One region of the Paraburkholderia sp. EB58 genome, then DNA from elsewhere that is predicted to be linked to it. Evidence: riboswitches for the same ligand, from Rfam matches in the RefSeq annotation. Region 1 holds a riboswitch; the other holds the start of a gene.
What was found. A riboswitch is a leader RNA that binds a small molecule or an ion and turns the genes downstream of it on or off. The one in region 1 is predicted to bind thiamine pyrophosphate.

Region 2: linked by a shared signal. The riboswitch ahead of thiC (phosphomethylpyrimidine synthase ThiC) and the one ahead of P3T40_RS34655 (FAD-dependent oxidoreductase) in region 1 are both predicted to bind thiamine pyrophosphate.

The regions. Positions count from the first base shown of each region.
Region 1 covers NZ_JBNDMQ010000034.1:10,770-17,983, forward strand. Annotated here, with positions in the region: gene P3T40_RS34645 (SDR family NAD(P)-dependent oxidoreductase) at 117-965, opposite strand; gene P3T40_RS34650 (ABC transporter ATP-binding protein/permease) at 962-2,713, opposite strand; TPP riboswitch at 3,073-3,184, shown strand; gene P3T40_RS34655 (FAD-dependent oxidoreductase) at 3,383-4,531, shown strand; gene thiS (sulfur carrier protein ThiS) at 4,604-4,801, shown strand; gene P3T40_RS34665 (thiazole synthase) at 4,854-5,669, shown strand; gene thiE (thiamine phosphate synthase) at 5,666-6,778, shown strand; gene P3T40_RS34675 (ABC transporter ATP-binding protein) at 6,877-7,214, shown strand, end outside.
Region 2 covers NZ_JBNDMQ010000024.1:111,921-119,134, reverse strand. Annotated here, with positions in the region: gene P3T40_RS29550 (DUF1223 domain-containing protein) at 1-552, opposite strand, end outside; gene P3T40_RS29545 (GreA/GreB family elongation factor) at 1,071-1,481, shown strand; TPP riboswitch at 1,649-1,767, shown strand; gene thiC (phosphomethylpyrimidine synthase ThiC) at 1,858-3,789, shown strand; gene P3T40_RS29535 (hypothetical protein) at 4,093-4,617, shown strand; gene P3T40_RS29530 (L-lactate permease) at 5,045-6,646, shown strand; gene P3T40_RS29525 (DMT family transporter) at 6,907-7,214, shown strand, end outside.

The DNA.
Region 1 (7,214 bases):
TGCTTCCGAACTGTTGTCGCGTATTTCAGGAAGTTGCAACGTGCCTGTTGGAATGCTGCTGCAGTTTGACTGGAGTTTGCCTGGGACTGCCGCAGATTCGGGCAGCGTCTTGGTGATCAACCCAGCGTGAGCCCGCCGTCGATATGGATGATCTGGCCTGTGATGTGTCGCGCTTCGTTGGAGAGCAGGAAGGCGATCAGCGCGGCGATGTCGGCCGGTTCGGCGACGTGGCCGAGCGGTGTGGCTTCGGCCGCGTGCGTCCACGCCGCGGCGTTGGCGGCGCTGGGGCCGCGCTCCTTGCGCGTGTAGCCCGGCGCAACGCAATTGACGGTGACACCATGCGGGGCGAGTTCGGCGGCAGCGGTTTTCGCCAGCGATTCAATCGCGGCCTTGGCTGCCGCCGTTGCAGCGAACGGTGCGTCCGCGCGATAGCGATGTGCGACGAACGAACTAAGCGCAACGACGCGGCCGCGCTGCGAAGTTTCGAGCGCCGCTGAAGCGCGCTTGACGAGCGCAGCGAAGGCGCCCGGCATTGCGGCGAAGGTTTCGTAGAAAGTATCGGCGTCGAGTGCGCCTAGCGTCTGACGCTGCGCATGGCCGGCGTTGGCGACCAGTTGATCGAGTGCGCCGAATTGGGCGAGCGTCTCGTGCACGATGTGTTCGGCTGCACCGCGCTCGGCGAGATCGCTAAAGACCGTGGCGCATGTGGCGCCGGGTGTCGAGCACTCCGTCGCGACGGCAGTGAGGCGCTCGCGCGAGGGCGTATCGGCGCCGCGTGCATGCAGCATCAACGCGGTGCGCGGCGCAGCGATGCGCCGGGCCAGCGCCGCCCCGATGCCGGAGCCGGCACCGGTGATCAGCACGACCCGGTCTAGCGCGGCCCGCTCTGATGCGACGCGGTCTGACGAGACCCGGTCTAGCGCGGCCCGCTCTGATGCGACCCGCTCGAACGCCCCGCTGCTCATGCGGCGACCGGTTCGCCCGAGCGTTCGACATCCAGCGTTTCTTCGTGGAACGCCGCGAGCGATTCACGATGCGCCACGCTGACAATCGCGGCCTTAGGCAGACGCTCGGTGAAGAGGTGATAGAGCCGCGCCTCGTTCGCTGCATCGAGCGCGCTGGTGGCTTCGTCGAGGAACAGGTAGTCGGGCTTGTGCAGCAGCACGCGGGCAGCGGCGAGCCGTTGTTGTTCCCCTGGCGAGAGCACGCGCGCCCAGTGTCCCGATTCCGCCAGACGCTCCACATAGTCGTCGAGGTGGCACACGCGCAGCGCTTCGCGGCATTCGTCGTCAGTGTAGGTGTCGGCGGTGGACGGGTAGGCGAGCGCGCCTTTCAATGTGCCGATCGGCATGTAGCTCTGCTGCGGAATGAACATCATGCGCGCATTGACCGGCGCGTCGATCGAGCCGTCGCCGAACGGCCAAAGTCCGGCGAGCGCACGCATCAAGGTGCTCTTGCCCGATCCGGACGGACCGCGTACCAGCCAGCGCGAACCGGGCTGGATCGTGATATCGCGGATCTGCGAGAGCGCGGTGCCGTTCGGCAAGGAGAGCGACAGGCCTTCGGTGGTGAGCTTATCCTCGTCGACGAAGTGCAGGTTGATGCCGCCATGAGCGGTGGCCGGCGAAGTGCTTTCTTTCAGATGCGACGCATGGATGACGCGTTTGAATTCGCGCAGACGATTTACCGTGGCGCGCCAATCGACAAGGCTGCCGTAACTGTTGATGAACCAGGAGAACGAATCGCTCACTGTGCCGAACGAGTTCTGGATCTGCATCAGCACGCCGAACGTGAATGCGCCGGCGAAGTACCGCGGAGCGGCGACCGCGATCGGAAAGATAATCGCGATCTGGCCGTAGAAGCTCAGCACGAAGCTCAGGCGCTTGGTGTACTTCATCACTCGCCACCAGTTGTCGCGAATGCGCTGGAAGATATTTCCCGCAGCGGCCCGTTCGGTTGCTTCCCCATCGTAAAACGCGATCTGTTCGGCGTTTTCGCGCACCCGGATCAGGCCGAAACGGAAATCTGCCTCAACCTTCTGCTGCTGGTAGGTGATCGAAACGAGCGGGTGGCCGAGCTTGTAGATCATGTACGAGCCACCGAGTGCGTAGAGCGCTGCGACCCATACCATGTAGCCGGGAATCACGAGTGGGACGCCGCCGAGCGTGACGCTCAGCGAGCCCGCCAGACCCCAGAGGATGGTGACGAACGTAATGAGCGTGACGACCGTGGACAGCAGGTCGAGCGTCAGCGTGAGCGTGCTGGTCGCAAATGACTGCAGGTCGTCGCTGATCCGCTGGTCGGGGTTGTCGGCGAGGCGGTCGCGCTCGATGCGGTAGAACGCGCCGTCGCCGAGCCACTCTTCAAGGTAGCGGTGCGTGAGCCACTGGCGCCAGCGGAACCCGAGCATCTGACGCAGGTACCGGCCGTACACGAACAGGATGATCATCGCGAACACGATGACCGAGAAGACCACCATCAGGTGCGGGAAGTCGTGAACGTTCTTGGCCTGCAGGGCGTTATAAAAGTCGCCATTCCAGGTGTTGAACTTCACGCTCAGCCAGACGTTGGCGAGGTTGATCGCAATGATCGTGACGAGCAGCCCCCACGCGATCTTCCATTCTTCTGAGACCCAGTAGGGCTTGATCAGACTCCACGCAGAGACTTTGTCGTCCGGCTCTAGCGGGTGGGCAGGGGAAGTATTGGGTGTCATGACCATCCTGAAGTAATGCTGGCTCATCTTGGGCTAACCCACTATGACCGGCCCAGATAGCTCAGTCCATAGCGAGTCGGCGCCACGGCGGAATTGCGATTGCGGCCCGGGTCTCGACCCCGTCGCCCGACACCGGCCGCCCGTCGCCCGATTTTGGCGCGAGCGCCTTAAGCGAAAATTAATCGCGTGAGACGCGGGCAGGCGACTACCGGGTGTGGGGCAAGAAGCCGCGCCAATGGCGCGGGCGTCCGATCGTTGCATTGTGCCAGAGCGCCGCGCGTGGCTGCATCAATCGGCGGCCGCAGCCCCGCCGACGCAGTCGGTTTGCGGCCTCCGCGCCTTTTATGGTCTAATGACTCTCGACGAAACAGGGGTGCTTTGCGCGCGGGCCACACGCCGCGGCGAGGCTGAGAGAGACCCTTTGCACCCGATCCGGGTAATACCGGCGCGGGAAGTTTCCGGAAGTCAGCTTTTCTTCCATTCTCCCGCCGGGCAGCGTCCGTCACTGGATGCGCCTTTTGCCCGGCCGGCCTCGCCCGCCGGTTTCGTCCTTGGGTACGTGCGCCTGATGCCGTACGGAAAGGATACGATGACCGCTCATTCTTCAGTTTATTGCTTCGTTCGCCCCCTCACGGGCCATGCCTGTTTGCGCGTGCCGGCGGGACGGCGATGAACACGCTTGCTCAACCGGATTTCGCCGTCATCGGCGGTGGCTTGTGCGGCCGGCTGGTCGCCTGGCGGCTCGCCGGAGCGGGACACCGCGTCGCTTTGTACGAGCGCGGCGATGCGGCCGGCTCGCAGGCCGCGGCGTGGGTGGCGGCCGCCATGCTCGCGCCGCTCGCCGAAGCGGCCAGCGCCGAGTTGCTGATCACGCGCCTCGGCGCCACCTCGCTCGATACCTGGCCGACGATCCTGGCCCAACTGCCCGAACCGGTGTTCTTTCAACGCAATGGCACGCTGGTCGTCTGGCATCACGCCGATCGCACCGAAGCACCGCTGTTCGAACGCCGCGTGCGCTCGAACGCGCCCGCAGATCTGCTGGATGGCGGTTTCGTTACGTTATCGGGTACTCAGGTCGGCGCGACGGAACCCGCGCTGGCCGGCCGCTTCACGCAAGGCTGGCTGCTGCCACACGAAGGCCAGCTCGACAATCGCCAGGTGCTCAGCGCGTTGGCCGCAGGTCTGGCCGAGCGCGGTGTCGAGACGCACTGGAACACACCGGTCGCCGAGCACGCCCTGCCGCCAGCACGCGTGACGATCGATTGCCGCGGGCTCGGCGCGAAAGCGGTATTGCCCACCTTGCGCGGTGTCCGCGGTGAAGTCGCCCGTGTGCATGCGCCTGGTATCGGCCTGACGCGCCCGGTGCGCCTGCTGCATCCGCGCTACCCGCTGTATATCGCGCCGAAGCAGAACGATCTCTACGTGATCGGCGCCACCGAAGTGGAAGGCGAGGACATGTCGCCCGTCAGTGTGCGTTCCGCGCTCGAATTGCTCAGCGCAGCGTTTTCGGTTCATCCCGGCTTCGGCGAGGCACGCATACTCGAATTGAATTCGCAGTGTCGCCCGACCTTGCCGGATCACCGTCCGGCGCTGGTTTGGGATGGCGCGCAGACGTTGCGCGTGAACGGCCTGTACCGGCATGGCTACATGATCGTGCCGGAAGTCGCGGACGAAGCCGCCCGCTTTGCCGCCGCGCTGCTCGAGGGACGTATCGGCGACGCCGACGCCTTCGCCGGCTGGCGGCGCGATGCCCGCTGGAGCGAGCTGTTTCAGCTCGCCCGGCTTGACCCACACGATTGCTCGCAGGAGCCGGCATGAGCGTTGCGGCCTGTTACGCGGCGCCCGCTGGGCTAGTTATTTGCGTTATTGATTGAACCGTATCTGAACACCATGGACATTCACATCAATCAGAAGCCGTTGTCGCTGCCCGACGGGGCGACTGTCGCCGACGCGCTTGCCGCCTTCGGCGCGCGTCCGCCGTTCGCCGTCGCGCTGAACGGCGATTTTGTCGCCCGCACCCAGCACGCCGCGCGCGCGCTGCAGGCGGGCGACAAGCTCGACGTCGTGCAACCCGTCGCCGGCGGCTAAACGAACGCCTGCGGCCAAGCGGCCGCGTATCGCCAGAGACAAGGATTTTTAGATGACTTCTCCCACTCCCGCCGACGCGCTCACGCTGTACGGCGAAACCTTCGCGAGTCGTGTGCTGCTCGGCACCTCGCGCTATCCATCGCTGCAGTCGCTGTCCGACTCGATCGATGCAGCGAAGCCCGGCATGATCACGGTCGCACTGCGTCGCCAGATGAACGAAGGCGGCGCCGAAGCCGGCTTCTTCGACCTGCTCAAACGCCACGGCGTGCCGCTCTTGCCGAACACGGCCGGCTGCCAGAGTGTCGGCGAAGCGGTCACGACCGCCCATATGGCGCGCGAAGTGTTCGAGACCGACTGGATCAAGCTCGAGCTGATCGGCGACGACTACACGCTGCAACCCGACCCGGTCGGCCTGATCGAAGCGGCTGCACGGCTGGTGAAGGACGGCTTCAAGGTGCTGCCGTATTGCACCGAAGATCTGGTGATCGGCCGTCGTCTCCTCGACGCCGGCTGCGAGGCGCTGATGCCGTGGGGCGCACCGATCGGCACCGGCAAGGGCGTGATCAATCCGTATGGCCTGCGGGTGCTGCGCGAGCGGCTGCCGGACGTGCCGCTGATCGTCGACGCGGGTCTTGGCGTGCCGTCGCATGCCGCGCAAGTGATGGAATGGGGCTTCGACGGCGTGCTGCTGAATACGGCCGTATCGCAGGCTACCCATCCCGACGCGATGGCCCGCGCGTTCGCGCTGGGCGTCGAAGCGGGGCGCCAGGCTTACCTCGCGGGGCCGATGGCCGAACGTGAAACCGCCCATGCGAGCACGCCGGTGGTCGGCATGCCGTTCTGGCATCAGGACGGGAGCGCAGCATGAACCAGACATCGACGCAGACTTCGCCGCTCGGCGGCCGCGAGTTGTTCTGGCCGCCCGCTGACGAATTGACCGAAGCCGCCGAGCGCATCCGCGCGCGGTTGGGCGTTTGGCCGCCTACCCACGCGCCGTGGCGCATTTGCCTGACCGCGCCGGACGACGCCAACGGCGGCGATCTGATTATCGTCGCCGACGCCCAGCAGCACGGCGAGCAGGTGGCGCGTTGGCAGGTACAGGGCGCAGGTGTGATCGAAGCGGCTGCGGGCCGTGCGACGCTGCATCTGGGCGGCGAGCGTTATCCGCTGGAAGGCCATCTGGCCGAAGACTGGATCCCGGCGCTCGCTGCCATTCTCGATTGTGGCTTTGCGCCGCACGACGCGCTGGTGCTGGCGCTCGCCTGGCGCGACGGCGATGAAGCCACCGCGGACGACGCCTGGCCCACGGATCTGTCCCGTTTCCCACGCGTGATGGGTTTGCCGGCTGCACCGGAGCAGCCGTTCGCGCGCTGCCCTGAACGTCTTGGCCTGTACCCGGTGCTGCCGACGGCCGAGTGGGTCGAGCGGGTGGTCGGCTTTGGGGTGAAGACAGTGCAACTGCGTCGCAAGACGGCCGAACCGGGCGAACTGGCGCAGGAAATCGCCCGCTGCGTCACGGCGGGCCGCACGCACGACGCGCAAGTGTTCATCAACGATCACTGGCAGCTTGCGCTCGAAGCCGGCGCGTATGGCGTTCACCTTGGCCAGGAAGACCTGCACAAGGCTGATCTCGCCACGCTCGCCGCTGCGGGCGTGCGTCTCGGCCTGTCGACCCACGGCTACTACGAAATCCTCACCGCGCTGCACTTCCGGCCCAGCTACATCGCGCTCGGCGCGGTGTTCGCGACCACCACCAAGGTGATGCCCACGGCGCCGCAAGGACTCGCGCGTCTTGCCCGCTACGTGCGCCTGCTCGAGGGCGTCGTGCCGCTGGTGGCGATTGGCGGGATCGACCAGCAGGTGCTGCCGCAGGTGCTGGCGACGGGCGTCGGCTGCGCGGCCGTTGTGCGCGCCGTCACAGAGGCGGCCGACCCTGCTGCCGCGGTATCTGCGATGCAACGAGGGTTTACGCCATAATCGCGACGTCCCTGCCTTTTCGGGACAGGGCGCGTCACGGCAGCTTTTGCACGATGGCCCTATAATTCGGCCTTCTGTGTAAAAGGATCGTCAGCTTCGTGCCTTCCTCCTCCGAGACCCTTCTCGAGCTTCGCGACGTCGACTTCGGTTACGGCGACCGGCTCGTCCTGTCGAACCTGAACCTGCGCTTCAAGCGCGGCCAGGTCGTCGCGGTCATGGGCGGCTCGGGGTGCGGCAAGACCACCGTGCTGCGGCTGATCGGCGGCCTCGTGCGCGCCCAGCGCGGGCAGATCCTTTTCCAGGAGCAGGACATCGGCGCGCAGACGCGCGACGGTCTCTACGCCCTGCGTCGCAAAATGGGCATGCTGTTCCAGTTCGGCGCACTGTTTACCGACATGTCGGTGTTCGAAAACGTGGCTTTTACGCTACGCGAGCA
Region 2 (7,214 bases), on a different contig from region 1:
CGGGTCGTGCGTAGCGGCTTTGGACGTGAAGCGCGCATCGACGCCGAAGCCGTTCGTGCCTTGGGCGGGCGGCGCAAGTTCAAGCGCGACGTCGGCCTGCGCCGGCTCGGCGGTCACCTTGTGGATACGCTCGTCGAAGCTCTCGGGCTGCGACCAGCTGCGCAATTCACGGCCCGATACGAAGATTTCCGGTGTGTAGATCGTGTGGCCGCCGGCGAGATCGGTCAGAGTCTGCTGCCGTTCGGTGAAGCGATGCTGGGAGAAGCGGTCGGTCCAGCCGAGGCTGTTCCAATAGTCGACATGCAAGGCAAGCGGCACGATGCCTTGAGCGGCGCCGCTGTCTTTCCACTGGCCGAGCCAATGGTCCGCCGGCGGACAGCTATTGCAGCCCTCGCTGCTGTATAGCTCCACCAGCGCGACACGGTGAGCCGGGCTGTGCGCCGTGCACATCGCACCGGCGGCCTGAGCGACGCCGCTCGTGGCAAGCGCGGCAAGAATCACGACGGCGCGCACGAAGGGCGAGTCGGCAAAGCGGCGGGTGACCGGATGCATGAGCGGACGTATGAGCGGTTGCATGAACGAACGCATAAGCGGATGCACGCGGGGATGCATGGCAGGCTCCATCAAGAAATCTGCACGTTTGTCGGCGCGCGTTCGCCGTTATGACAGCGGATCTGAAAATTATTTGTGAGAGGGAAACAACAGCTGCGCGGCCGTCGCAATCCGCTGCGTCAAAACGAGTCAGCCGGGGCCACGGAAACCGATCCCCCAGCGTGCTACCATCGACCTACTGTGTGTGCCGTCTCGTTCGGCACTTCTTCTCACAATCTCTGCCGACTTCCCCATGCGTACTCCGTTCAACCGTGCCCTGTCCCGTCTGCGCCTGCGCAGCGCGGCCGGCTGCGCGCGCGCCGGAGATTCGCATCGCACCTCCCGTCAGCGAACGCTCCCGCTCTCCGCTGCCCGGCGTCTGACCTGAATGCACCTCCTGACCGGAGCCGCATGGGTCGGGCTCCGGGCCGATCTCGTACGCTCGCTGTCCCTTACACAGATCGAAATGGAGAACCGTCATGAAGACGACCAAAACCTGCTATCTCACCGAACTCGACGTCGCCCGTCTGGAAAAACACGCTGCCATGCCCGGTGCAGATGCGCGGCTGCAAGACATGCTCGATGAGCTGTTGCTGCGCGCGGTAATCGTGGATGCACACGACATCCCCGCCAACGTCGTCACGATGAATTCGCGCGCCACGCTCGCCGACCAGGCAAGTGGCGAACACATGACCTGGACGGTGGTGTACCCGCCGAACGCCGATTTCGGCAGTGGTCGCCTAAACGTGTTTTCGCCGGCCGGCCTCGCGTTGCTGGGGGCAAAACGCGGCGAGACGATCCGCTTCACGCCGCCGAGCGGCGCGCAACAGACGCTGAAGATCGAGCAGATCCTGTTTCAACCCGAAGCCGCCGACGATTTCACGCTGTAGGCGCCGCGGACGCTATAGGCGAGTGAATGCCACCTTACATGTTGCGGCGCATCACACGGCGCAGCCTAATCGAGACAAGCCTCCTCGGCTGTAAGCCGGACCAGAATCGGGCAACGCCCATTTTGAGACCGGTTGCCAAGCACCGGGCGTCCGGTGTATCGTGTGCGCTGCTAACGCGGGGGTCCTGCGTCGCACAGGGGTTGGAGGTCTGTGCTGCGTGGGTGAGAAATACCCTTTGAACCTGATCTGGATAATGCCAGCGCAGGGAAGCGTACGGAATTCGCAAAGCAGCACCGCCTCATCCTCTGGCGAATTCCGACAACTTCCGTCTCGTCTCCTGCTTAGCGGCCCCATATTGCTTTGCATGGAGATCCGCATGAACGCCAATCCGAAATTCCTTTCCGCCGACGCTCACGTCGATGCGGCCGCTGTCGCCCCGCTGCCGAATTCCCGCAAGATCTACGTTACTGGCTCGCGCCCCGATATCCGCGTGCCAATGCGCGAAATTACCCAGTCGGACACTCCGGACAGCTTCGGCGGCGAGAAGAATCCGCCCGTGTTTGTCTACGATACGTCGGGCCCCTACTCCGATCCCGAAGCGCAGATTGACATCCGCGCCGGTCTGCCAGCACTGCGCCAGCGCTGGATCGAAGAACGCAACGACACCGAAGCTTTGAGCGGCCTGACCAGCGACTACGGCCGCGAACGCGCCGCCGATCCGGCTACGACCGAACTGCGCTTCCAGGGCCTGCACCGCACGCCGCGCCGCGCCAAGGCCGGTGCCAATGTTTCGCAGATGCACTACGCGCGTAAAGGCATCATCACGCCGGAGATGGAGTACATCGCGATCCGCGAAAACCAGCAACGCGCTGCGTATCTGGAGACGCTGAAGACGAGCGGCCCGAACGGCGAAAAGCTCGCTGCGATGATGGGGCGTCAGCACCCGGGCCAGGCATTCGGCGCAAGTGCATTCGGTCCGAATGGCCTGACGGAAATCACGCCTGAATTCGTGCGCGAAGAAGTCGCACGCGGCCGCGCGATCATCCCGAACAACATCAACCACCCGGAAAGCGAGCCGATGATCATCGGCCGCAACTTCCTCGTGAAGGTGAATGCGAATATCGGCAACTCGGCGGTGACCTCGTCGATCGGCGAAGAAGTCGACAAGATGACGTGGGCGATCCGCTGGGGCGGCGATACGGTGATGGATCTCTCCACCGGCAAGCACATCCACGAAACGCGCGAATGGATCATCCGCAATTCGCCGGTGCCGATCGGCACGGTGCCGATTTATCAGGCGTTGGAAAAGGTCAACGGCAAGGCCGAAGACCTGACGTGGGAAATCTTCCGCGACACGCTGATCGAACAAGCCGAGCAAGGCGTCGACTACTTCACGATTCACGCCGGCGTGCGTCTGCAATACGTGCCGCTCACAGCGAAGCGCATGACGGGCATCGTCTCGCGCGGCGGCTCGATCATGGCGAAGTGGTGTCTGGCTCACCACAAGGAAAGCTTCCTGTACGAGCACTTCGAAGACATCTGCGAAATCATGAAGGCCTATGACGTGGCGTTCTCGCTCGGCGACGGCCTGCGTCCTGGTTCGATCTACGATGCCAACGACGAAGCGCAATTAGGCGAACTAAAGACGCTCGGCGAGCTCACGCAGATCGCGTGGAAGCACGACGTGCAGACGATGATCGAAGGCCCGGGTCACGTGCCGATGCAGCTCATCAAGGAAAACATGGACCTGCAACTGGAATGGTGTGACGAAGCGCCGTTCTACACGCTCGGACCCTTGACCACCGACATCGCCCCTGGCTACGACCACATCACGTCGGGCATCGGCGCGGCCATGATCGGCTGGTTCGGCACTGCGATGCTCTGCTACGTGACGCCGAAAGAACACTTGGGCCTGCCGAACAAGGACGACGTCAAGACCGGCATCATCACGTACAAACTCGCGGCACACGCGGCGGACCTGGCGAAGGGCCATCCGGGTGCGCAGGTACGTGACAACGCGCTGTCGAAGGCACGCTTCGAGTTCCGTTGGGAAGACCAGTTCAACCTCGGTCTCGACCCGGACAAGGCACGCGAATTCCACGACGAAACGCTGCCGAAGGACTCGGCCAAGGTCGCGCATTTCTGCTCGATGTGCGGCCCGCACTTCTGCTCGATGAAGATCACCCAGGACGTACGCGAGTTCGCAGCGCAGCAAGGCGTATCCGACGACGAAGCCTTGAAGAAAGGCATGGAAGTGAAGTCGATCGAGTTCATGAAGAAAGGCGCTGAGATTTATCAGCGGCAGTAAAGCCCGCGGGCGAGTATGGCGGCGCTCGCAGCATTTGCCGCCGCACTCGCTTGCCTGCTAGTCATGAATGCAGCATTGAGCCCGCCCCCAGCGGGCTCTTTCATTTATGACGCGCCCTCGACGACGCACAGGGCGCCGCCCCGAGCCATTTCCTCTCAACAATCCACTGAAATAAGCGGTAACGACTTTGCAACCTGACAAGCGACGGCGCGGCGTAAGCTGAGAAGATGATGCCGTTTTGCGCATCCGTTGCGCGCCATTAATATCAACCGTCGCGGCATCCAGACGTATCAGGAGCGTGCCATGAGTTTTCTTTCGGCTACCAGCCGCCTCGCCGCCGGGGCCGTGGTGCTTGCCCTCGCAGGCTGTTACTACCCCTACGGCTACTATCCCTACGGCGCGAACGGCTATTACGCCACGGTGCCGGGTTCGTCTACCCAGACCGCAGTCCCGGTAACCGCTAGTGGCGAACCGCAACCGGCCTTGAACAACCATGACCCTATCCCGGCCCCGCCGCCGCCGTCGGTCACGGCTTCGGGTTCTTACACGGTGCCGTCCGCGTCGTACGCGGCGACCCAACAACAGCAGGTCTATGTGCCGGCGCCCGCGCCCGCTTATCCGGCCTATCCCGCTCCGGCTTACTATCCCTACCCAGCCTACCCTGCCTACTACGGCTACGGCTACGGTTATGGCTATCCGTACTACGGACCGTCGGTCTCGATCGGCTTTACCGGATTCTGGGGCGGCGGTTGCTGCTGGGGCGGCGGCTGGCACGGCGGCGGTGGCTGGGGTGGCGGCTGGCACGGCGGCGGCGGTCATTGGCATTGAGTTTTACGCCCGGTTTTGCGATCACGCACCTGGCTATGAGCGGCGGCGAGCGGTCCAAATGGCCGCGCCCGCCGCGACGCTTTAGCACTACGGCGCCCGTCGGCCTCTGCACTACCCCTGCATCAACTCACTCTCCACTCCAAAACATCCAATCTGACCGCAACGCCAACCCGGCGCCATCTGCCGGTCAGCCACAAGTCACCTGACCGCCATCCGCGTCACTAAGTGCCGCTTCTCCCGTAGTTTCCCGTCTTGACTGCGCCAGCGTTAGCTCTATGCTGGAAACGGCATGTGCACTATCTATTTAAATACGCGATTCCGGTGCTGTTCCCACACGCAGCCATACCGTCATCCGTCCTGCCTAATCCGACGCGTCACATAACACGCAGTCCGTCGCGCCGACTCGAACAACAAAGAAGGAGACGTGATGTTTCACCAACTGTTGACCCCCATCGGCAATTCGCTCTTGCCGTCGTTCCTCGTCGCCGCGCTACCAATCCTGGTCGTGCTGGTGCTGCTCGGCTGGGCCCGGCGCCCGGCCTGGCAGGCCTCGCTCGCCGGACTGATCGTCGGGCTGCTGGTGGCGATCTTCGGCTGGCAGTTTCCGGTCGGGCTCGCCATCAACACTGTGGTCGCCGGCGCCGTATTCGCGTGCTGGCCGATCATGTGGATCGTCGTCACCGCGATCCTGCTGTACAACATCGCGCAACGCTCGGGCCGCTTCGCCGCGTTCCGCATGTGGATGATCGACAATCTGCCGAACGACCGGCGCATCGTGCTCGTCGTGATCGGCTTCTCGTTCGGCGCACTGCTCGAAGGCATCTCCGGATTCGGCACGCCGGTTGCCATCACCAGTTCGCTCTTGATCATGCTCGGCTTCCCGACGCTCGAAGCCCTGACCTTCACGCTGATCTTCGACACCGCGCCGGTAGCGTTCGGCGCGCTCGGCGTGCCGGTCACCGTGCTCGCCGCGGTCACGCACCTGCCTGCCGACAGCCTCGCCCAGATGATCGGCCGCCAGTTGCCGTTCTTCGCGTTCCTGCTGCCGTTCTATGTGATCGCCGTGTATGCGGGCTTTCGCAACATGCTGCGCATCTGGCCGGTGCTGCTGGTGGCCGGCGGCAGCTTCGCCGTCACCCAGTTCATCTCCTCGAACTACCTCAACTACAGCCTGACCGACGTGCTCTCGTCATTGGTCTCGCTGATCGTGACGGTGGCCTTCCTGAAGGTCTGGAAGCCCGCCCCGGATCCGAAGTTCGCCGTCAATATCGAACGCCTCGCCGAAGTGCGCGACAGCAAGATCAGCGGCGCGCAGGGCTGGTATCCGTGGATCATCGTCTCGGTGGTCGTGATCGTCTGGACCATCGCCAAGGTGTTCACGATCGGCGACGTCAAGGTGCCGTGGCCCGGTCTCGACAAGGCGGTCTACATCACGTTGTACCACACGCCGTATGGAGCCATCTGGGACTTCCAGCCGCTCGCCACCGGCACGGCGATTCTGGTTGCGGCGATCATCACTGCGCTGCTGGTGCGCATCTCCGTGGCTGAATTCGGCCGCGCGATCGTCGATACCTGGGTGCAGACGCGCATCGCCATCCTGACGGTGGCGACGATCGTGGGGCTCGCCTATCTGATGAACTACTCGGGGCTCACCTACACGCTCGGCCTCGGTGTAGCGTCGGTGGGCGCGTTCTTCCCGCTGGTGTCGGCCTTCCTCGGCTGGATCGCAGTGTTCCTGTCGGGTAGCGACACCTCCGGCAACGCCCTGTTCGGCAACCTGCAGGTGGTGGCGGCCAACCAGCTCAACCTGAACCCGATCCTGATGGCGGCAACCAATTCGTCGGGCGGTGTGATGGGCAAGATGATCTCGCCGCAGAACATTTCCACCGGCGTCGCGACAACCGAACTCAAAGGCAAGGAAGGCGTCGTGTTTGCGAAGACGTTCAAACACTCGCTGATCCTCACGATCGTGCTCGGCATCATCGTGTGGCTGCAGCAGAACTACCTGCAGTGGATGATTCCGCATTGAGCTAGCGCTCGCAGTCATGACGAAGGGGCACGCCCGCGGGCGTGCCTTTTTTTGCCCCGCACCCTGGCTTCTGTCAATTTTTCTCACATATCAGTGAGAATTGATCGTTTTACGCCGAGCGCCGCGACGCCTACGCTTAACCCCGTCGAACCGGCCACAGCAAAGCGATCTTGCTGTTTCATTCCAGCGTGAAGTATTCGCGAAACCGCGCTGGTACCATCTCTTCGCGTCTCGACTCAACCGCGCGCGGCGTGCCTTCCATGAATTCCAAAAGCATAGTCCAGCTTCTCGTCCTCGCAGCCCTGTGGGGTGCCTCGTTCCTCTTCATCCGGGTCGGCGTGACCGACTTCGGAGTCGCGCCGCTGATGGCCTTGCGCGTCGGCATCGGTGCGGTGTTTCTCGTGATCGTGCTGTTTGCGAGGCGCCCGGTGCGCCAGTCGCTTACGACCCTGCGCTCCCGTGCGCTGCCGCTGCTCGTGGTGGGCATCCTGAATTCGGCTGCACCCTTCTGCCTGTTTGCCTACGCGGAGTTGACGCTGGCGGCGGGCGTCACCTCGGTGATCAACGC